One region of the Actinophytocola sediminis genome, then DNA from elsewhere that is predicted to be linked to it. Evidence: riboswitches for the same ligand, from Rfam matches in the RefSeq annotation. Region 1 holds a riboswitch; each other region holds the start of a gene.
What was found. Region 1 has a riboswitch for S-adenosylmethionine ahead of ACYVIP_RS18130 (methionine ABC transporter ATP-binding protein). Riboswitches for the same ligand answer to the same signal wherever they lie in the genome.

Region 1 (7,103 bases):
TGAAGCTCGAGCTCGGCAAGGAAGACACCATCACCCCCGGCGGCGACCTCAAGGTCACCGACGGCGCCGAGGTGCGGATCACCCGCAACGGCGTCACCGTGGTCAACAAGACCGAGAAGGTCGCCCCGCCGGTGCAGGAGGTCGAGGACCCCAACGCCGACGAGGGCACCGAGGTCGTGCTCGACCCGGGCGCGGCGGGCGAGCGGATCGTCACCTACCGGATCACGATCAAGAACGGTACGGAGATCGACCGCGAGGAGATCGGCGCCAAGGTCACCAAGAAGCCGAAGCCGAAGATCGTCCGGATCGGCACCAAGGAGCCCCCGGTCCCGGTGATCTCCGACGGCGAGGTCTGGGACGCGCTCGCGCAGTGTGAGTCCACCGGCAACTGGGCGGCCAACACCGGCAACGGCTACTACGGCGGCCTGCAGTTCAGCCCCGGCACCTGGGACGCCAACGGCGGCGAGCAGTACGCCCCCGACGCCCACCAGGCCACCCGTGAGCAGCAGATCGCGATCGCCACCAAGGTGCGCGACGGCGCGGGCGGCAGCTACGGCGCCTGGCCGCACTGTTCTGGCGAGCTCGGCCTGCCCAGGTAGGCGATCAGGGGCGGGCACTAGGCTCGCCTGGTGGTGCGCGGCGGAACGGACAGCAGCTTGTTGCTCGGGCCGGCCGACGTGCGCCGTCTCGCCGACGAACTCGACATCCGGCCGACCAAGCGGCTCGGCCAGAACTTCGTCCACGACCCCAACACGGTCCGGCGCATCGTGCGTGCCGCCGACCTGGCCGAGGACGACGTGGTCATCGAGGTCGGTCCGGGCCTCGGATCGCTCACCCTCGCCCTGCTGCCGGCCTGTGCCACGGTGCTCGCGGTCGAGATCGACCCGGTTCTGGCCGGGAAGCTCCCCGAGACCGTCGGTGAACGCGCGCCCGCCCTGCGTGACCGGCTGCGGGTGATCGAGGACGACGCCGTGCGGGTCACCGCCGAGCGCCTCGGCGCCGCGCCGACCGCGCTGGTGGCCAACCTGCCGTACAACGTCTCGGTACCGGTAGTGCTACACCTGCTCAACGAACTGCCTGGCCTGGCCAAGGCGCTGGTCATGGTCCAGTCCGAGGTGGCCGACCGGATGGTCGCCGGGCCGGGATCGCGCACCTACGGCGTGCCGAGCGTCAAGATCGCCTGGTACGCGCACGCCCGCCGGGTGGCCACGGTGCCGCGCGCGGTCTTCTGGCCGGTGCCCAACGTCGACTCCGCGCTGGTCCTGCTGACCCGCCGGGAGTCGCCGATTGGGCAGCGGACCAGGGTGTTCTCCCTGGTGGACGCGGCCTTCGCACAGCGGCGTAAGACCCTGCGGGCCGCGCTGGCCGGCTGGGCGGGGTCCGCGCGGGCAGCGGGGGAGTTACTCGAGTTGGCCGGCATCGACCCGACGACCAGGGGCGAGCAACTCGCCGTCGCCGACTTCGCGCGGCTGGCCGGTGTCGCGGGCGGCTGACCTTATTCCGGATCGAGCGCCGGTGTGACGCTCACCGGATCCACCGGATGGACGTTGCGATCTTCACCCGTCGTCAGGTTGACTGAGTGCGGTTAATCCATCCCGAGCGGCTGAGAGACCTGGCTCCGAGACGCCGCAGCAACCACTCATCGCGAGCAGGTGCTACCGCCAGGAACGATGGAGGAGTGAGAGCGATGGTCATGCTCACTACCAGGCGGGTCATCGACCAGTGCCGGCGCACGGTCACGGGCTGTCGTCCTATGTGCTCAACAAGCTGATTCTCGAGCCCATACCGACTTTCTGACACCCCTTACTCACCCAGTTGAACTGGGTTTACCGGCATGCGAGTTCGTTCGCTCGCGCCTGGACTGGAGCGCACTGTGATCACCCTGGAGAACCTCAGCAAATCCTTCCGAAGTACTTCCGGCTCGGTCGTGGCCCTCGACGACGTCACCCTCGACGTCCCGGACGGCGTCATCGTCGGCGTGGTCGGCCCGACCGGTGCCGGCAAGTCGACCCTCGCGCGGGTGCTGTCGCTGCGTGAGCGTCCGGACAGTGGGGTGTTCCGCCTCGACGGGCGCAACACCGGCATGTTGGACGAGCGCAGCCTGCGGGTGGCCCGTTCCCGGATCGGCGTGGTGCCGCCGAGGGACTCGCTGCTCGGCCAGCGCACGGCCGCCGGCAACATCGCGGTGCCGCTGGAGCAGGCCGGCATGGACGGTCCGCTGCGCCGGGAGCGGGTCGGCAAGGTGCTCGACCTGATCGGCCTCACCGACCGCGCCGCCACCTACCCCGCCCAGCTCACGCCCGGTCAACGGCAGCGGGTGGCGGTGGCCAGGGCGCTGGTCGGCGACCCGGCCGTGGTGCTCGCCGACGACCCGACCGCCGACCTGGACGACGCCGGGGTCGCCGGCGTGCTCGCCGTGCTCGACCGGGCGCGGGCAGAGCTCGGCGCGACGGTGCTGGTCGCCACCCAGGACACCAGCGTGGTGCGGCGCATCGCCGACGACGTGGCCGTGCTCGACCACGGCCGGCTGCTGGAGAGCGGGCGGCTGCTCGACCTGGTCGGCGACCAGGAAAGCCTGGTCGCGCAGGCCGTGCTGCCGGCCATCGACGGCCAGGTGCCCGGCGGGTACGCCGGTGTCGCGGACGTCGTGCTGATCGGGTTCGCCGCGGTCGGCTCGCTGCTGCCGGAGGCCACCAGCCGGTTCGGCACCGACATCTCGGTGGTCGGCGGCGGGGTGACCAAGATCGGCGAGACGCCGGTCGCGCGGTTCCGCCTCGGGCTGCACGGTCACCTCGCCGACGCCGCGCTCGGCTGGCTCGCCGAGCGCGGGGCCGCGGTGCACCACCAGTCGTCGCGGGCGCTACAGGTCGCCTGACTCGTGACGGACCCTCCTTGGCCGGGACGCGGGAGCCGTAGGCTGGGCTGGTGCTCGCTGTAGTGCCCCGCCCGGTCACCGTCCGCGTCCCGTCCAAGGTGAACCTTCACCTCGCGGTCGGTGAGGTACGCAAGGACGGCTTCCATGAGCTGTCCACGATCTTCCAGTCGCTGTCGTTGACCGACGACGTGACCGTGGCGATCGCCGACGAGCCCGGGGTCGAGGTCCAGGGCGAGGGCGCGGCCGCGGTGCCCACCGACGGGGCCAACCTGGCCTGGCGGGCGGTCGAGGAGCTGGCCAGGTACGCGGGCAAGGACGCGGACGAGCCCAAGGTGCGGGTGCTGATCCGCAAGGGCATCCCGGTCGCCGGCGGGATGGCCGGCGGCAGCGCGGACGCGGCCGCGACCCTGCTCGGCCTCGCGAACCTGTGGAAGCTGGAGATCAGCCGGGACGAGCTGGCCTCGGTGGCCGCGGTGCTCGGCAGCGACGTGCCGTTCATGCTGCACGGCGGTACCGCGCTGGGCACCGGGCGGGGCGAGCGGATCGTCCCGGTGCTGACCAGGCACACGTTCCACTGGGTGATCGCGTTCGCCAGAGGTGGGCTGGCGACGCCGAAGGTCTACGCGGAGCTCGACCGGCTGCGGGACACCGGCGAGCCGCCGAGGGTGGGCGCGGTCGAGCCGGTGCTCGAGGCGCTGGCCGCTGGCGACGCGCGTCAGCTCGCGCTGCTGCTCGGCAACGACCTGCAGGCGGCCGCGGTGTCGCTGCGGCCGGGGCTGCGCCGGACGCTGCGCGCGGGGGTGAGCGCGGGCGCGCTCGCCGGCATGGTGTCCGGCTCGGGCCCGACCTGCGCGTTCCTGTGCGCGGATGCCGAGGACGCGGTGCGGGTGGCGGCCGAGCTGTCGGGTGCCGGCGTGTGCCGCACGGTGCGGGTCGTGCACGGCCCGGTGCCGGGCGCGCGCGTGGTGAACGACGACGAGCCACGCCCCCTCCCGCCGCAGGTGCACGCCTGAACCATCGGTACCGTGGACAGGTCATGGTCAACCTGGTCAATCTCGAGGCGGTCGGCAAGAGCTACGGCATGCGTCCGCTCATGGACGGCGTGTCCCTCGGGGTCGGCGTCGGGGACCGGATCGGCGTCGTCGGCCTCAACGGCGGCGGCAAGACCACCCTCCTGGAGATCCTCGCCGGCATCGTGCCGCCCGACAGCGGGCGGGTGAGCCGGGGCCGGGACCTGCGTCAGGCCGTGGTCACCCAGCGCACCGAGCTGCGGGACGCCACGACCGTGCGCGGCGCGGTGCTCGACCCGCTCGGCGTCACCGCCGAGCACGAGTGGGCCGCCGACCCGAGGATCCGGACGATCATGGACGGTCTCGGCATCACCGCGCTCGGTGTGGACAGCCCGGTCGCCGATATGTCCGGCGGGGAGCGCCGGCGGGTCGCGCTGGCCGCGGCGCTGGTGCAGGACCTTGACCTGCTGATCCTCGACGAGCCGACCAACCACCTCGACCTCGAGGGTGTCCGCTGGCTGGCCGAACACCTGGTCGCGCGCCGCACCGCACTGGTCGTGGTCACCCACGACCGCTGGTTTCTGGACACCGTCGCCACCCGCACCTGGGAGGTGGTCGGCGGGCAGGTCGAGCAGTACGAGGGCGGCTACGCCGACTGGGTCTTCGCCCGCGCCGAGCGCGCCCGGCTGGCCGCGACGCTGGAGGACAAGCGGCGCAACCTGGTGCGCAAGGAGCTGGCGTGGCTGCGGCGCGGTCCGCCCGCGCGCACGTCCAAGCCGCGCTACCGGATCGAGGCCGCCGAGACGCTGATCGCCGACGTGCCGCCGCTGCGGGACTCGGTGGAGTTGTTGGCCTTCGCCAAGCGCAGGCTCGGCCGGACCGTGCTGGAGCTGGAGGACGTCACCGTCACACTCGGCTCGCGCACGCTGATCGACGGGTTGACCTGGCGGGTCGGGCCGGGGGACCGGATCGGCCTGGTCGGGGTGAACGGCTCGGGCAAGACCACGCTGCTGCGGCTGCTCGCCGGAGACTTGACCGCGGCGTCCGGCAAACGGGTGCAGGGGCAGAGTGTGCGGCTGGCCTATCTCAGCCAGGAGCTGCACGACCTGCCGGGCTCGTTGCGGGTGCTGGAGGCGGTCGAGGAGATCGCGCGCCGGGTCACGCTCGGCAAGCAGGAGATGTCGGCCTCGCAGCTGGCCGAGCGGTTCGGGTTCCCGGCGGCCAAACAGTGGACACCGGTGGCCGACCTGTCCGGGGGCGAGCGGCGCCGGTTGCAACTGGCGCGGCTGCTGATGGCCGAGCCGAACGTGTTGCTGCTCGACGAGCCGACCAACGACCTGGACATCGACACCCTTCAGCAGTTGGAGGACCTGCTCGACGGCTGGGCCGGCACGCTGGTGGTCGTCTCGCACGACCGGTATCTGGTCGAGCGGGTCTGCGACTCGGTGTACGCGTTGTTCGGCGGCGGCCAGGTGACCCATCTGCCCGGCGGCATCGACGAGTACCTCGCCCGCCGCGACGCCACGCTGCGGCCCGAGGCCGTGCCGGTGCCGGCGACCGCGCCGGCCAGGCGATCGTCTGGCGCCGAGCAGCGGGCCGCGCGCAAGGAACTGGCTCGGTTGGAGCGTCGCCTCGACGCACTGACCAAGCAGGAGGAGACGCTGCACACCGCGCTCGCGGCGGCGGCGACCGACGCCGAGCGGTTGCTCGCGCTCGACGCCGAGCTGCGCGCCGTGCTGGCCGAGAAGTCGACGGTCGAGGAACACTGGCTTGACGTGGCGGATGCGGCCGAATAAGCCCATCTAGAGTTGAACGTATGAGTCGTTTCGTCGACAGGCTGATCGACACCGCCAACAGCGGTGGCCGGCAGCGTGGCGTCACCACCGGTGAGCCAGCTTCGCCCGTGCACACCACGTGGGCGGCCATCCACGAGCAGGCACGGGCGATGGCGGGCGCGTTGGTCGCCGGCGGGCTGGCCAGACACGACGCGGTGGCGGTGCTGGCCGCCGAGCCGGCGGCGATCGGACCGGCGGTGCAGGCGGTGTGGCTCGGCGGCGGCAGCGTGACGATGTTGCACCAGCCGACGCCGCGGTCGGATCTGGCGGTGTGGGCCGAGGACACCATGCGGGTGTTGAACATGATCGGCTCGAAGCTGGTTCTGCTCGGTGCGCCGTTCGACGGACTCGCGCCGGTGCTGGAGGAGCACGGCGTCGGCTTCCAGCTGATCAGTGAGCTCGCCGACGGGGTGCCGTTGGCGTCGGTCGTGGAGGTCGACGAGTCGGCGCCCGCGCTGCTCCAGCTGACCAGCGGGTCGACCGCCGACCCGAAGGCCGTGCGGATCACCCACGGCAACCTGTTGGCGAACACCATGGCGATGGCCGAGCGGGCGGAGCTCGACGAGCACCGCGACATCATGGTGTCGTGGCTGCCGATGTTCCACGACATGGGCATGGTCGGGTTCTACACGGTGCCGATGATGATGGGCATCGAGCTGGTGAAGGTCACGCCGGTGGACTTCCTCGGCGCGCCGTTGCTGTGGGCACGGCTGATCTCGAAGTACGGGGGCACGATCACCGCGGCGCCCAACTTCGCCTATGCGTTACTCGGCCGGCGGCTCGCCGGGACGGACGAGGAGTTCGATCTGTCGACGCTGCGGATCGCGCTGAACGGCGCCGAGCCGATCGACGAGAAGGCGGTGGCGGCGTTCGTGGCCGCCGGCGCCCGGTTCGGCATGCCGGCGGAGTGCGTGTTCCCGGCGTACGGCATGGCGGAGGGCACGTTGGCGATTTCCTTTGCCCGGCCGTTCATCGGGTTGCGGCTGGACTATGTGGACGCGGAGAAGCTGGAGTCGGAGAACCGCGCGGTGCCGGTCGATCCGGCGAGTGCGACGCGGTCGTTCGCGGTGCTCGGTCCGGCGCTGGACGGTTTCGAGGTGACGATCGTGTCGTCGTCCGGTGTGGTGCTCGGTGATCGTGCGGTGGGGGAGATCCGGGTGCGGGGCGACTCGGTGACGCCCGGATACCTGACGGTGGACGGGCCGCTGGCGACCCAGGACGCGGACGGCTGGCTGTCGACCGGGGATCTCGGGTACACGGTGGACGGTGAGATCGTCATCTGTGGGCGGGCGAAAGACGTGATCATCTTGGCCGGCCGCAACATCTACCCGACGGACATCGAGCGCGCGGCGTCCACTGTGGAGGGTGTGCGGGCGGGTAACG
Region 2 (7,103 bases), on a different contig from region 1:
CCAGGTACCCCGGCTGCCCGTGCGCCCGGTTGCCGCCGTTGGCCTCCGCGATCTGTTGCAGCTGGGCCAGATGCGCCTGCACGTCGGCCACCGGGATGTCCGGCGCCGCGGCGAACCGCTCGGTGGCGAACGTCGGGGCTGACGGCTCGCTCGCCTCCGTCGGCGTGGTCGCCGCGCACGCCGCGCCGAGGGTGACCGCGGTGATGCCGAGCGCGGCGAGCGAGCGGATGAGCCTCATGGTCGTCCCTCCGGGGAGTTGCCGATCTCTCGTCAGCGTGTCAACGGTGTGTTTCGCACGCTAGGTTCATTCGTCGGAAAGTTCATCTCGAGTCCCGTCAGGGGAGGTGTGTGTGGCTACCGACCTCGCCCTCGTGCTCGGGGTGGTAGCCGCCGTGCTGCTGGTGGCGGTGCTCGCGGTGCGGGTCTCGGTGCGGCTCGGGTTCCCGTCCCTGCTGCTGTTCCTCGCCATCGGCATGCTGCTCGGCGAGGGCGGCGTCGGCATCGAGTTCGAGAACGCGGAGCTCACCGAGTCGCTCGGGTTGGCCGCGTTGGTGCTGATCCTCACCGAGGGCGGGCTGACGACCCGCTGGCCACAGGTGAAGACCTCACTGTGGCCGGGGATCGTGCTGTCCACCCTGGCCGTCGGGGTGAGCATCGTGGTCACCGGCGTCGCGCTGCACCTGCTGCTCGGCCTCGACTGGCGGATGGCGTTGCTGTGGGGCGCGGTGCTCGCGCCGACCGACGCCGCCGCGGTGTTCAGCGTGCTGCGCAACGTCTCGGTGAGCCGGCGGCTGGTCGGCGCGCTCGAGCTGGAGTCCGGGATGAACGACGCCGCCGCCTACATCGCGGTGGTGCTGCTGGCCTCCGGCGGGGTGGTCACCTGGGACCTGCCGCTGCTGGTGATCTACGAGCTGGTCGTCGGCGCGCTCATCGGCGTCGGGCTCGGCTGGGTCGCGGCGCTCGCGTTGCGCCGCGCGGCGCTGCCGGCCACCGGTCTGTACCCACTCGCGGCGGTCGCGGTGTCGGTGCTCGCGTTCGCCGGCGGGTCGGCGATCCACGCCTCGGGACTGTTGGCGGCCTACGTCTCCGCGCTGGTGCTCGGCAACTCGCGGCTGCCCCACCGCAGCGACACGGTCTCCTTCGCCGAAGGGCTGGGCATCCTGTCCCAGATCGGCCTGTTCGTGTTGCTCGGGCTGTTCATGTCACCCGACCGGGTGCTGCACGCGGTCGTGCCGGGGTTGGTCGCCGGCGCGGTGGTGACGTTGGTCGCCCGGCCGATCTCGGTGAGCCTGTCGGTGGCGGGGTTCCGGATGCCCTGGCGAGAACAGGTGTTCCTGTCGTGGGCCGGGCTGCGTGGCGCGGTGCCGATCGTGCTCGCGATGATCCCGCTTACCGAGGGGATGCCCGGCGCCCAACAACTGGTCGACGCGGTGTTCGTGCTGGTCATCGTGCTCACCCTGGTCCAGGGCAGCACGTTGCAGCTGCTCGCCAAGTTCCTCGGGCTCGGTGGTGGCGCGCATTCCATGGAGGTCTCCGTGGACGCCGCGCCGCTCGACGAGCTCGGCGCGGTGCTGTTGCAGGTGCGGATCCCGTCAGGGTCCAAGCTGCACGGTGTGTACCTGAGCGAGCTGCGGCTGCCGGAGGGCGCGACGGTCAGCCTGCTGGTCCGCGCCGGCGTCGGCCACACGCCGGACTCGACCACGCGGTTGCAGGAGGAGGACCAGCTGCTGGTGGTGGCCACCGAGCAGGTCAGGTCGCGCACCGAGCACCGGATCCGCGCGGTCGACCGGGCAGGCCGGTTCGCCAAGTGGAAGGGCGAGACCGGCGAGGAGCAGTAGCGTCAGTCGGTCAGCTGGTCGATCAGGCGCATCTTGTTCGTCGCGTCCAGCGCGGCCACCTTGTAGGACTCGGCCAGGGTCGGGTAGTTGAACACGGTGTCCACCAGGTAGTCCACCGTGCCGCCGAGGCCCATCACCGCCTGTCCGATGTGGACCAGCTCGGTGGCGTTGGTGCCGAAGACGTGCACCCCGAGCAGCGACCGGTCCACTGGGGACACCAGCAGTTTCAACACGCCGTAGGAGTCGCCGATGATCTGGCCCCGTGCCAGCTCGCGGTAGCGGGAGACGCCGACCTCGAACGGGATGCGCTTCTCGGTCAGCTCGTCCTCGGTGCGGCCGATGTAGCTGATCTCGGGGATGGTGTAGATGCCGATCGGCTGCAGCTCGTGCATGGGGTGGGCCGGTTCGCCGCACGCGTGGTGGGCGGCCAGGCGGCCCTGCTCCATCGAGGTCGCGGCCAGCGCGGGGAAGCCGATCACGTCGCCGACCGCGTAGATGTTGTCCACCGGCGTGCGGAACTCGGCGTCCACCTCGATGCGGCCGCGCTTGTCCGCCTGCAGGCCGGCGGCCGGCAGGTCGAGGTGCTCGGTCATGCCCTGGCGGCCGGCCGAGTACATCACCATGTCGGCGGGGATCTTCTTGCCGCTCTCCAGGATGGTGACCGTGCCCTTGGCGTAGCGCTCGACGGCGGTGACCGTCTCACCGAACCGGAAGGTGACCGCGAGGTCGCGCAGCTGGTACTTGAGCGCCTCGACGACCTCGGTGTCGCAGAAGTCGAGCATCCGCATCCGCTGCTCGATCACCGTGACCTTGGTGCCCAGCGCGGCGAACATCGACGCGTACTCGATGCCGATCACCCCGGCGCCGACGACGATCATCGAGCGCGGGATCCGGTCGAGCCCGAGAATGCCGTCGGAGTCGATGATCGTCTGCTCGTCGAAGTCCACTGTGGACGGTCGGGCGGGGGTGGTGCCGGTGGCGATCACGATCTTGGTGGCGGTGACCGAGCGTTCCTGCCCGGTGCCGTCGGTGACCTGCACGGTGTTGCGGTCGAGGAACCGGCCCATGCCGGGCAGCACGTCGATGCCGTTGCGGGCCAGCTGCGCGCGGATCACGTCGACCTCGCGGCCGACCACGTGGCTCGTGCGGGCGGTCAGGTCGGCGATGGTGATCTCGTCCTTGACCCGGTAGCTCTGCCCGTACAGGTCGCGCTGGGACATGCCGGTCAGGTAGAGGACGGCCTCACGCAGGGTCTTGGACGGGATGGTGCCGGTGTTGATGCACACGCCGCCGATCATGTTGCGGCGCTCGACCAGCCCGACGTTGGCGCCGAGCTTGGCGGCCGCGATGGCCGCCTTCTGCCCGCCGGGACCCGAGCCGAGCACCAGCAGGTCGTAGTCGCTCGCAAGCTCACTCATGCCGTCAGTCTGGCAATGCTCGAGGACGGTCGGCTACTCTGGTCCCTCGAAGGTCATGAGTGTCAGCGCGAAGCCCCGGCTTGCTGACCGGCAACCCTCCAACCGCGGTGGGGTGCCCCGGGTGAGGACCTGGCCCTCCGCGCGGTGCGGGCGGGCAAGCGCGGGTCCCCGTGGGCGGGGTCCCCGACCCGGGAGTGAACTCCGATGACCCTCGCCATTCCGCACGCTCGACCGGTCCTCGACGCGGTGCCGCCGGTGGCCGGCGCCCAGCTCACGGTGCCGCTGGTCGACGGGCGCGCGGTGCCCTACGCGAACCTCGACCACGCGGCCAGCGCGCCGTGCCTGCTGGCCGTGCGGGACGCGGTCGACGAGCTGCTGCCCTGGTACGCGAGCGTGCACCGGGGCGCCGGGTTCGCCTCGCAGGTGTCGACCAGGGTCTACGAGCAGGCCCGCGAGGTGGTGCGCTCGTTCGTCAGGGCGCGTGGCACGGACTCGGTGGTGTTCACCCGCAACACGACGGATGCGATGAACCTGCTGGCCAGGACGTTGCCACGGGGCACGTCGGTGGTGGTGTTCGACACCGATCACCACGCGGCGCTGCTGCCGTGGCGCGGCCGGCTGGTGCGCCGGATCTCGTCGGTGGCCGCGCTGGGGGAGGCGTTGCGGTCGTGTCCGACCGGGCCGAGGCTGGTGGTGGTGACCGGGGCGTCGAACGTGACCGGTGAGCTGTGGCCGGTGTCCTCGGTGGTCGCGACCGCGCGCGAGCACGGTGCTCGGGTGGTGCTCGACGCCGCGCAGCTCGCGCCGCACCGCCCGGTGGACGTGCGCGCGCTGGACGTGGACTACGTGGTGCTCTCCGGCCACAAGCTGTACGCGCCGTTCGGCGTCGGTGCCCTGGTCGGCCGCGCGGACTGGCTGCGGGCGGCGGCCCCGTACCTGGCCGGCGGCGGCGCGTCCAGCCTGGTCGCCGACGACCTGTCGGTGTCCTGGTCGGCCGGGGTGGAGCGGCACGAGGCCGGCACGCCCAACGTGGTCGGCGCGCACGCGCTCGCGGTGGCGTGCCGGACGATCCAGTCATGGGGCTGGGAGTCGATCATCGGCCATGAGCGGGCGTTGCTCGACCGGTTGCGTGCCGGGCTCGCCGGAGTGCCCGGCCTGCGGGAGCTGAGCCTGTTCGACGCGGACCGGGTGGCGGTGGTCAGCTTCGCGGTCGATGGCCACGACCCCGGGCTGCTGGCCGCGGCGCTGTCGGCCGAGTACGGCATCGGGGTCCGCGACGGGGCGTTCTGCGCGCATGTGGCGACGCGACGGCTGCTGGCGGGGGCCGGTGTGCCGGGCGGGCGGGCGTTACGGGCGAGCCTGGGGCTCGGCAGCACGGTCGAGCACGTCGACCGGGTGGTGTCGGCGCTGCACACCCTGGTCGCCGACGGCCCCGCCTGGGACTACGCGCTGGCCGACGGCCGCTGGACGCCGACCCCCGACCCGCGCGGCCTGCCCGCGTTCCTGGCTGGTGAGCCGCCGGCAGGTCAGTAGGATGATCGGGGTGGGTGACACCGAGACCCGGGAGCTGGACGCCGAGTCGTTCCGAGAGTTCGGTGCGCGAGCTGTCGACCCGAACGTCGTGTTCGCCGGACTGGCGCGCATCCGGGACCTGCTCGATGACCTGGCGGCTTCCTCGGTCGGGATGCGGAACCTGCTCGTGCACGAGTACCTGGAGATCGACGTCGAGCAGGTCGCCGCCGCGGTGCCGCTCGCCCTGGACGGTTACCGGCGGTATGTGGCCGCTGTTGCCGGTTTCGTCACCCGTGGTTGATGTGCCGGACAGCTCCGTTCGGGGGACGTGGACAATGGCCGGGTGAGCGACGAGCCCAGAACCGGCACCGAGGCCGAGACCGGCGTGCCGGATGCCGACGAGAACACGCCGGTCGCCGGCGGCGACGGGCCAGGCGACACCCCGCCACCGGCGGACGTCCGGCCCCCGCGCCGGGCCTGGCTGTTCGCCGTCGTGGCGCCGGTGTTGCTGGTCGCGGACGTGATCACCAAGATCGTGGCGGTCTCGGCGCTCGACGGGGAACCGCCGGTCCGGGTGCTCGGCGGGTTCGTCTACCTGCAGATCGTGCGCAACCCGGGTGCCGCGTTCGGCATGGCCACCGGGATGACCTGGCTGCTGACCCTGGTCGCGCTCGGGGTCGTGGTCGCGATCATCTGGATCATGCCCAAGCTGCGGTCGGTCGGCTGGGCGGTCGGGCTCGCGATGGTGCTCGCCGGGGCGCTGGGCAACCTCATCGACCGGTTCTTCCGCGAGCCGGGGCCGTTGCGTGGGCACGTGGTGGACTTCGTCTCGGTCCTGGAGCCCAACGGGTCCTTCTTCCCGGTCTTCAACGTCGCCGACTCCGCGATCGTCTGCGGCGGCGCGCTCATCGTGCTGATGGCCCTGCTCGGTCGCGACTACGACGGCACGTCCACAAAAGACAAAGCAACCGACAAGGCAACCGACAAGACTAAGGACGACACGTGACCGAGCGAACCCTCCCGGTTCCCGACGGTCTGGACGGCATGCGGGTCGACGCCGGCCTGGCCAAGCTGCTCGGCCTGTCCCGCACGACCGTCGCCGCGCTCGCCGAGTCCGGCGAGGTCAGCCTGGACGGGCGCCCGGCTGGCAAGTCCGACCGGCTCGTCGCCGGCACCTGGCTCGAGATCACCCTGCCCGACCCCGATCGCCCGATCGAGATCGAGCCGATCGCGGTCGCCGGCATGAAGATCCTCTACGAGGACGACGACGTGATCGCGGTCGACAAGCCGGTCGGCGTCGCCGCGCACCCCAGCCCCGGCTGGACCGGGCCGACGGTCGTCGGCGGGCTCGCGGCCGCCGGTGTGCGGGTGTCCACCTCCGGCGCGGCCGAGCGCACGGGCGTGGTGCACCGGCTGGACGTCGGCACCACCGGCGTGATGGTCGTGGCCAAGAGCGAGCACGCCTACACCGTCCTGAAGCGGGCGTTCAAGGAACGCACCGTCGACAAGGGCTACCACGCGCTCGTGCAGGGCCACCCCGACCCGACCTCGGGCACCATCGACGCGCCGATCGACCGGCACCCCAAGCACGACTACAAGTTCGCCGTGGTCGCCAGCGGCCGGCCGAGCATCACCCACTACGAGGTGCTCGAGGCCTTCCGCGCGGCGTCCCTGGTGGACATCCGGCTGGAGACCGGCCGCACGCACCAGATCCGGGTGCACTTCTCGGCGCTGCGCCACCCGTGCGTCGGCGACCTGACCTACGGCGCCGACCCGGTGCTCGCCAAGCGCCTCGGCCTGACCCGCCAGTGGCTGCACGCCAGGCAGCTCGCGTTCGACCACCCGGCCGACGGCCGGCGGATCGAGTTCGTCAGCGAGTACCCCGACGACCTGCGCGCGGCCCTGGACAAACTCGCCAGGGAGAGCTAGCACTACCGCGAGTCACCTGCCCTGAATGCCTCATTCGGGACGTTGAGCGTCGCCAATGCCTCATTCAGGGCATTGCGGCTGTTAGTTCTCGACGGTCCAGGTCAGGGTGCGGGACTCCTCGTCCGGGCGCGGGCTCCAACGGACGCGGTTGACCTCGGTGTGCTCGGGCACCACGTACACGGTGTGCCCGCCGGCGGTCTCGCCCGGCGGCACGCCGATGCGGTGCGGCGGCCGGGAGGACAGCGACACCGGTGCCTTGCTGATCGTCTGCCCGTCCGGGGTCACCAGCACCAGGAACATGTCCGGCAGCGACTGGAACGCGATCTTGCCCCGGTTGGTCAGCTCGGTGTGCACGACCACCGACCGCTCGCCCTCCTGCAGCCGGTAGCCGGCGGCGGTGAACAGG
Region 3 (7,103 bases), on a different contig from region 1:
GTAAGCCCATACGGCCCACGTGTCCGTTCGGCTGGGCCAGGCCAGCGCGATCCGGGTCCAGCCGCGGCGGCCAGCGCGGCCTAGGTGCGTCGGCGGGCTTCGGCAAGGCGGAGGACGGCGCGCTGGAGTGCGTAGTCCGCGTCCGCCGCCACCCCCTTGACGTCCGCGTTCACCTCCGCGACCACCTGCATCGCCGCGACCAGCCCCGCCGGATGCCACCCTCGGGACTGGGACAGTGCCTTGCGCACCTTCCACGCCGGCATACCCAGCTCCGATGACAAGCGAAACGGGTCCGCCCGGCCCGCGCCGGCGACCCGCGCGACGGTGCGCACCGCGTCCGCGAGAGCGTCGGCGACCAGCACGTGCGGCACGCCGAGCTGCATCGTCCAGCGCAGCATCTCCAGCGCGCCCGGCACGTCGCCGGTGACCGCCTTCTCCGCCACCGCGAACCCGGTGACGTCCGCCCGGCCGCGGTGGTAGCGGCGCACCTCCTCGGCGGTGACCTGCCCGCCGGTGTCCGCCACGAGCTGGGCCGCCGCCGACGCCAACTCGCGCAGATCCGAGCCGACCGAGTCGATCAGCGCGCTGACCGCGTCCGCGTCGGTCTTGCCGCCCGCGCGCCGGATTTCGTTGCGCACAAAGGCTTCCCGGTCACCCGGCTTGGTGATCTTCGGGCAGTCCACCACGTTCGCCCCAGCCGAGCGCAACGCGGCGACCAGGTCCTTCGCCGGCTTACGACCGCCGCCGGTGTGCAGCACGACCAGCTGCACGCTCTCCGCCGGCGCCTTGAGGTAGGCGGTGATGGCGGCGGCGATGTCCTTGTTGGCGTCGTTCGCGCTCTCCAGGACGATGACCCGCCGCTCGGCGAACAGCGACGGGCTGACCAGCTCGGCCAGCTCCGGCGGGCTGATGTCGGCCACCTTCACGCGGGTGAGCTCGGCGGACGGGTCGGCGAGCTTGGCGGTGTCGACCGCGGCCCGGACCGCGCGTTCCACCAGCAACTCCTCCTCGCCGAGGACGAGTTCGAGGGCAGGCGGGGTCACGGCGGGTGACTTCACCCCGCCATCCTCGCACCACCTCGGTCACCCCGGTGGCGGGCGGGGTCCGTCGGCCGGGCCAAGGCAGCGCGCAGCGCGACGAGGTGCCGACGTCCCGTCACCCCGTCCCCTGACCTGCCCCGCCCCAGTACCCGTCCCGAACAGCTCCCACGTCGGCCTCGTCCGACCCGGTCGGGCCGGATCGGATCGGATTCGCGGCCAGTGCCGCTGGTGCCTCTCTCGAATGATGGACCTCACATTGGCCTGGAAAGAGGGTCGTGCCGTAACGTGTTCGAAGAACAACTGAATACCGCTCATCCAGAGGGGCAGAGGGATCGGCCCGAAGAAGCCCCGGCAACCGGCGTCAGCCATTCGCTACCGCGAGGAATGGTGATGAACACGGTGCCAATTCCGACCCGTACGCGGGACAGATGAGGAGATACCTCGCGATGACAGTCACTGCCCACGCCACCACCACGTTCGACCTCGGGCCCGCGCGCGGGCTCAGCTGCCGGGAGTGCGGCCACCAGGTACCGCTTGCCGCGGAGTTCGCCTGTATCGAGTGTTTTGGCCCCCTGGAAGTCTCCTACGAGTTCAGTGACATCTCGAGGGCCGACATCGAGTCGGGCCCCAAGTCGATCTGGCGCTACCGCAACCTGCTGCCCGTCCCGTCCGATGTGGACACTCAGCCGAACACCGAGCCGGGTCTCACCCGCCTGGTGAAGGCCGACCGGCTCGCCGCCGCGCTCGGCGTGAAGTCGTTGTGGGTCAAGGACGACACGGGCAACCCGACCCACTCGTTCAAGGATCGGGTGGTCGCCGTCGCGCTCGCGGCCGCACGCCAGCTGGGGTTCACCGTGCTGGCCTGCCCGTCCACCGGCAACCTGGCCAACGCGGTCGCCGCCGCGGCCGCGCGCGCCGGCTGGGAGTCGGTGGTGCTGATCCCGTCGTCGCTGGAGCGCGCGAAGATCCTCACCACCGCCGTGTACGACGGCGCCCTGATCGCGGTCGACGGTAACTATGACGACGTGAACCGGCTGGCCACCGAACTCGCCGCGGAACACGACGACTGGGCGTTCGTCAATGTCAACGTCCGCCCGTACTACGCGGAGGGCTCCAAGACGCTCGGCTACGAGGTCGCCGAACAACTCGGCTGGCGACTCCCCGACCAGATCGTCGTGCCGGTGGCCTCCGGTGCCCAGTTGACCAAGGTGGACAAGGGTTTCCGCGAGTTCACCGACCTCGGTCTGGTCGAGGCCAGGCCGTATCGGGTGTTCGGCGCCCAGGCCACCGGGTGTTCGCCGGTGTCCGCCGCGTTCAAGGCGGGCCTGGACGTGGTGAGCCCGGTGAAGCCGGACACCATCGCCCGCTCGCTCGCGATCGGCGCTCCCGCCGACGGCCCGTACGTGCTCGACGCCGTGCGCAGGACGAACGGCGCGGTCGAGGACGTGACCGACGAGGAGATCGTCGAGGGCATCCGCCTGCTGGCCAGGACCGAGGGCATCTTCGCCGAGACAGCCGGCGGCGTGACCGTCGCGACGGCGAAGAAGCTGATCGACACCGGCCAGCTCGATCCGGAGGCCGATACGGTCCTGCTCATCACCGGCGACGGCCTCAAGACCCTGGACGCGGTGCAGGACAAGATCGGCCCGCGCGCCACCGTGCCACCGTCGACCGCCGCCGTCCGCGCAGCCCTGGAGTCCTCATAGGACAGTGGCGCACCACACCACCACCGCCGAACACCCGCAAACTCCACCAGGACCCAGCCGTCCTATGTGGACACAGGAATCCGCTGCCCAGTCGTGCGCCGGACATCCCACGCCAGGGCCGTCAGCGGGTCACCGGTGACCCGCTGCGTGGCGTCAACCACCGCTCAACGCCAGCGCGCGACGACGAGCAGCCGCCCGACCCAGCCCGTCCCCAACGAACGGTGGCCCCCTGGCCGCCCCTCGGGTCACCGCCCGGGGGCCACCGTCGTCGGGGACGATCGCCGCGTCTCCGTCGGTGTCGGTGCGGATCACGAGCGCACCGGTGCCGCTGAGCGCGCTCATCGTGGTCGGGTTGGGGTGGCCGTACTGGTTGTCGGCGCCGACGCTCACCACCGCGACCCGTGCCCGGATCGCCGCGAACAGCTCCGGCGAGGTGTACCGGCTGCCGTGATGCGGAACCTTGAGCACCTCGGCGGACAGGTCTATCCGCGAACCAAGCAGGCTCGCCTGAGCCGCCAGCTCCACGTCCCCGCTGAGCAGGATCCGCCCAGCCGGCGTCGCCGCGCGCAGCACCAGTGACGCGTTGTTGATCTCCGTACCCTCGGCCTCCGCCGCGGGCATCACCTCCTTCGCCATCGGGGCCAACACCTCAATCGTCAGATCAGGCCAGGCCAGCTGTCGCCCCGCGTCGAGCTCCACGATCGGCACCCCGGCCGCGGCCGCTGCGGCCCGCACCTCCTCCCATGCCCAGGCCGGTTCCCTGGCGGGACTCACGCCCACCGCACCGACCGTCCGTTCGCCCAGCACCGCGGCCAACCCGCCGACGTGATCGGCGTGCAGATGGCTGAGCACCACCAGCGGCACTCTCGACACATCCAGCCGGTCCAGGCACCCAGCCAGCGGCCCTGGCTCCGGGCCGGTGTCCACCACGACCGCCCGGCCCGCGTCCCCGGTGGCCAGCACCAGCGCGTCGCCCTGACCGACGTCGCAGGCGACCATCGCCCACCCCGGCGGAGGCCAACCCGGCGAGATCACCCTGACCGGGACGGCCACCACCAACAGCCCAGTGAGCAGGGCACCCACCAGCACCCGGAGGCGCCGACGCCGCAGCGCCGCGACCAGCAGCAGCACGCACGCCACCAGCAGCAGCCCACCCCACCACCCGGTAGGCCAGCCGATCGTGGCGCCGGGCACCCGAGCGGCATGCCGGGCGACCAGGATCAGCCAGTCGGCCGCCGGCCCTGCGAGCCGAACCAGCATCTCGGCCAGCCATGTGGACGCCGGTGCGGTGAGCGCCGCCAGCACGCCCAGCACCGTCGCCGGCGCGACCACCGGGGCGGTCAGCAGGTTCGCCAGTACCGCGACCAGGCTGACCTCGCCCGCCATCCCGGCCACCACCGGCGCGGTCACCAGATGCGCCGCCGCCGGAACCGCGAGCGCGTCCGCGAAACCACGGGGCACCCCGCGCGCGGCGAGCCGGTCGGCCCACCGCGGCGCGAGCAACACCAGTCCGGCCGTGGCCAGCACGGACAACGCGAACGCGAAACTCACCGCCATGGCCGGGTCCCACAGCACCAACACGATCACCGCGGTGCCCAGCGCCGGCAGCGCCGCACGTTCCCGACCCATCGCCAGCGCCAGCAGACCGACGGTGCCCATGACACCGGCGCGCAGCACGCTGGGTTCCGGCCCGGCGAGCACCACGAACCCGACGAGCGCGCCCATCGCACCGACGGCCGCACCACGCGGCCCGACCCGCATCGCACGCAGCAGGAACAGCACCGCCACGCACACGATCGCCAAGTTCGCGCCACTCACGGCCAGCAAGTGCGCCATTCCGGCCGCCGTGAACTCGTCCTCGACCTGCCGGGACAGCCGGTCGGTGTCGCCGACGACCAACCCGGGCAGCAATCCGGCCGGCTCCGGGTCCAGGACCGAGGCGGCATCCCGCAGCCCCGCTCTCAGCGACTGCGCGACGCGCTGCCACACGTCGGCCTCGGAGACCTCCCCCGGCGGTCCGCGGACCCGCAGCACGGCCACGGTCAGCTCACCGGTGCGTGCCGGGACCAGCTGCGCGGCGGTCGTCACGTCCTGCCCCGGCAGCAGGGTCGACCAACGGTCGGCCGGGGCGAGCAGCACCACCCGGCCGGTGGAGATGACCTGAATGCCCTCGACCACCGCCGCCCGCACCCGCCCCGGCACCACGACCGTCCGCACCCCGCCGGGCTGGCCACCGAAGCCGGCGGAGAAGACCGGCCGGGGACGTTCGCTGACCGTCACCCGGAACACCCCCTCGGCACCGGCACTCGCCGATGCCCGCAGCGGGTCGTCCTCGGCCGCGCGGAGCCGTCCGGTGCTGAGGACGCCCACCAGCAGTCCGCTGACCAGCAACGACCACCCGACGCCCAGCCGCCACCAGCGCGTCAGCGGTGCCTGTCGCCGGGCCGAGACCACGACCATGCCTCCGGCGCCCACGGCCAGGACGCCGCCGACCGTGGCCCACCACCACCCGAGCAGCAGCCCGAGCATCGTGGCGAGCCAGACCGCCAACGCGGCCGGCACCAACCGCCAGTCCGGTGCGCCGGTCGGACCGCCCCACACTCTGGTCAGGCTCATCCCGCCACCACCAGGTCCTTGAGCCTGCTGAAGCGAGTCGGTCCGATGCCCTCGATCTCCCGCAGTTGCTCGACCGAGGCGAACCGGCCGTGCTGGGTGCGCCAGTCGAGGATCCGCTGGGCAGTGACGGGCCCGACGCCGGGCAGCGTGTCCAACGTGGCCAGGGTCGCGGTGTTCAGGTCGACGCGCGCGGCGGCGCCCGGCTGGCCGTCGGCCGGCGCGGCCGCGGCGACTTCGGCGCCGGGCGGTGCGGGCACACCGACATAGATCTGCTCGCCGTCGCCGAGGCGGCGCGCGAGGTTGAGGTTGCCCAGGTTCGCTCCGGGGACGGGGCCACCGGCCGCTTCGAGCGCGTCCGCCACGCGCGACCCGCCAGGAAGGGTGACCAGGCCCGGTGTGGTGACCCGGCCGACCACGCTGATCACGATCGAGCTGTCGGCGGCCGGTGCCGTCGCGCCGGCCGGCGTGCGCACCTCGCTGACCGAGGCGGCCGGCAGCGCGGGCGGCACCTCGGGTTCGGCGGGTGAGCCGGACAGCGCGAATCCGACCGCCACGGCGATGCCGATCAGCACCCCGGCGGCCGCGAGCATGGCCAGCCGCCACCGAGGTGGGTCGGCGGTGCGCGCGGGTAGCCACCGTTCGGGCAACCAGCGCAGCAGACGACGCCACCACGGTGTGGCGGTCGGCCACCCGTGCGCCAGGAGCGGGCCGTCGTCCGGTGACGCGTTGGACAGGCGAGTGCTCGGCGGGCACGTCTCGGCTGGTGGGCCCTCGCGCGCCGGGGGCGGATCTGGCGGCCATGGCTCAGGTGCGGGCAGGAGTACCGAGTCGTCCGAGGTCGGCTCCCGCCACGGTAGGTCGGGACCGGCCTGATTGATCACTTGGTCGAGGCGGGTGCTGGTGCGGCGGTCGCGCCGGGCGGTCGTGTCGATCACGCCGTCGACGCTAGGACGGAAATTCCGGGAGTGGGGGCGGTGAGGGCGTTGCTGTGGACAAGTGGGGGTGTTGTGGACAACTGGGCCGATTCGCCGGTCAGCCGGCGTCGATTGTCGGACCGGTGTGCAAGCCTGGAGGGTTCAGGGTTCGACCGGGCAGACCACAACCCCGAGCATGCCGGGCCCGGTGTGCGCACCGATGGCGGCGCCGAGTTCGGACACGACACAGCCCGAGGCCGGCGAGATCCGCTCGTCGAGCCGGGTGGCGAGTTCCACCGCCCGGTCGTGCGCGGCGAGATGGTGCACGGCGAGTTCGACCGCGCTCGCGCCGGTGACCACCGCGGCCCGCTCGGCGAGGTCGACCAGCCGCAACATCGCCCGATGGGTCGTGCGCACCTTCTCCAGCGGCTCGATCCGCCCCTCCGCCACGTGCAACACCGGCCGCACCGCGAGCGCCGTGCCGAGGAACGCCGCCGCCGGCCCGATCCGACCACCACGCCGCAGGTACTCGAGCGTCTCCACGACGAAGAACGTCGTGGTCCGAGCCGCCGCCGAGACCGCGACGTCCGCCACCTTCGCGCCGTCGGCCCCGTCGATCGCCGCGCCCGCCGCCCGCAGCACCGCGAACCCGAGCCCCATCACCGTGGTCCGCGAGTCGACCACCCGAACCAGGTCCTCGCCGACCTCCCGGGCGGCCAGCCGCGCCGACTCCCACGTGCCGGACAGCTCCCGGGACAGGTGCACGGAGACGATGCCGTCCGCACCGTCGTCGAGCAGCTTCCGGTAGACCTCGACGAACTCCTCCG

Region 2: another riboswitch for S-adenosylmethionine. It lies ahead of ACYVIP_RS40320 (aminotransferase class V-fold PLP-dependent enzyme); the one in region 1 lies ahead of ACYVIP_RS18130 (methionine ABC transporter ATP-binding protein).
Region 3: another riboswitch for S-adenosylmethionine. It lies ahead of thrC (threonine synthase); the one in region 1 lies ahead of ACYVIP_RS18130 (methionine ABC transporter ATP-binding protein).

The regions. Positions count from the first base shown of each region.
Region 1 is NZ_BAAGXS010000028.1:82,658-89,760, forward strand. It holds gene ACYVIP_RS18120 (transglycosylase family protein) at 1-599, shown strand, start outside; gene rsmA (16S rRNA (adenine(1518)-N(6)/adenine(1519)-N(6))-dimethyltransferase RsmA) at 630-1,493, shown strand; SAM riboswitch class I at 1,588-1,677, shown strand; gene ACYVIP_RS18130 (methionine ABC transporter ATP-binding protein) at 1,874-2,875, shown strand; gene ACYVIP_RS18135 (4-(cytidine 5'-diphospho)-2-C-methyl-D-erythritol kinase) at 2,926-3,888, shown strand; gene ACYVIP_RS18140 (ABC-F family ATP-binding cassette domain-containing protein) at 3,912-5,681, shown strand; gene ACYVIP_RS18145 (fatty acyl-AMP ligase) at 5,702-7,103, shown strand, end outside.
Region 2 is NZ_BAAGXS010000091.1:27,425-34,527, forward strand. It holds gene ACYVIP_RS40305 (M28 family metallopeptidase) at 1-238, opposite strand, end outside; gene ACYVIP_RS40310 (potassium/proton antiporter) at 351-1,838, shown strand; gene sthA (Si-specific NAD(P)(+) transhydrogenase) at 1,841-3,256, opposite strand; SAM riboswitch class IV at 3,308-3,423, shown strand; gene ACYVIP_RS40320 (aminotransferase class V-fold PLP-dependent enzyme) at 3,461-4,789, shown strand; gene ACYVIP_RS40325 (HepT-like ribonuclease domain-containing protein) at 4,800-5,069, shown strand; gene lspA (signal peptidase II) at 5,112-5,774, shown strand; gene ACYVIP_RS40335 (RluA family pseudouridine synthase) at 5,771-6,697, shown strand; gene ACYVIP_RS40340 (AsnC family protein) at 6,779-7,103, opposite strand, start outside.
Region 3 is NZ_BAAGXS010000011.1:116,794-123,896, reverse strand. It holds gene holA (DNA polymerase III subunit delta) at 81-1,058, opposite strand; SAM riboswitch class I at 1,349-1,475, shown strand; gene thrC (threonine synthase) at 1,487-2,746, shown strand; gene ACYVIP_RS07455 (ComEC/Rec2 family competence protein) at 2,900-5,362, opposite strand; gene ACYVIP_RS07450 (helix-hairpin-helix domain-containing protein) at 5,359-6,297, opposite strand; gene ACYVIP_RS07445 (DegV family protein) at 6,439-7,103, opposite strand, start outside.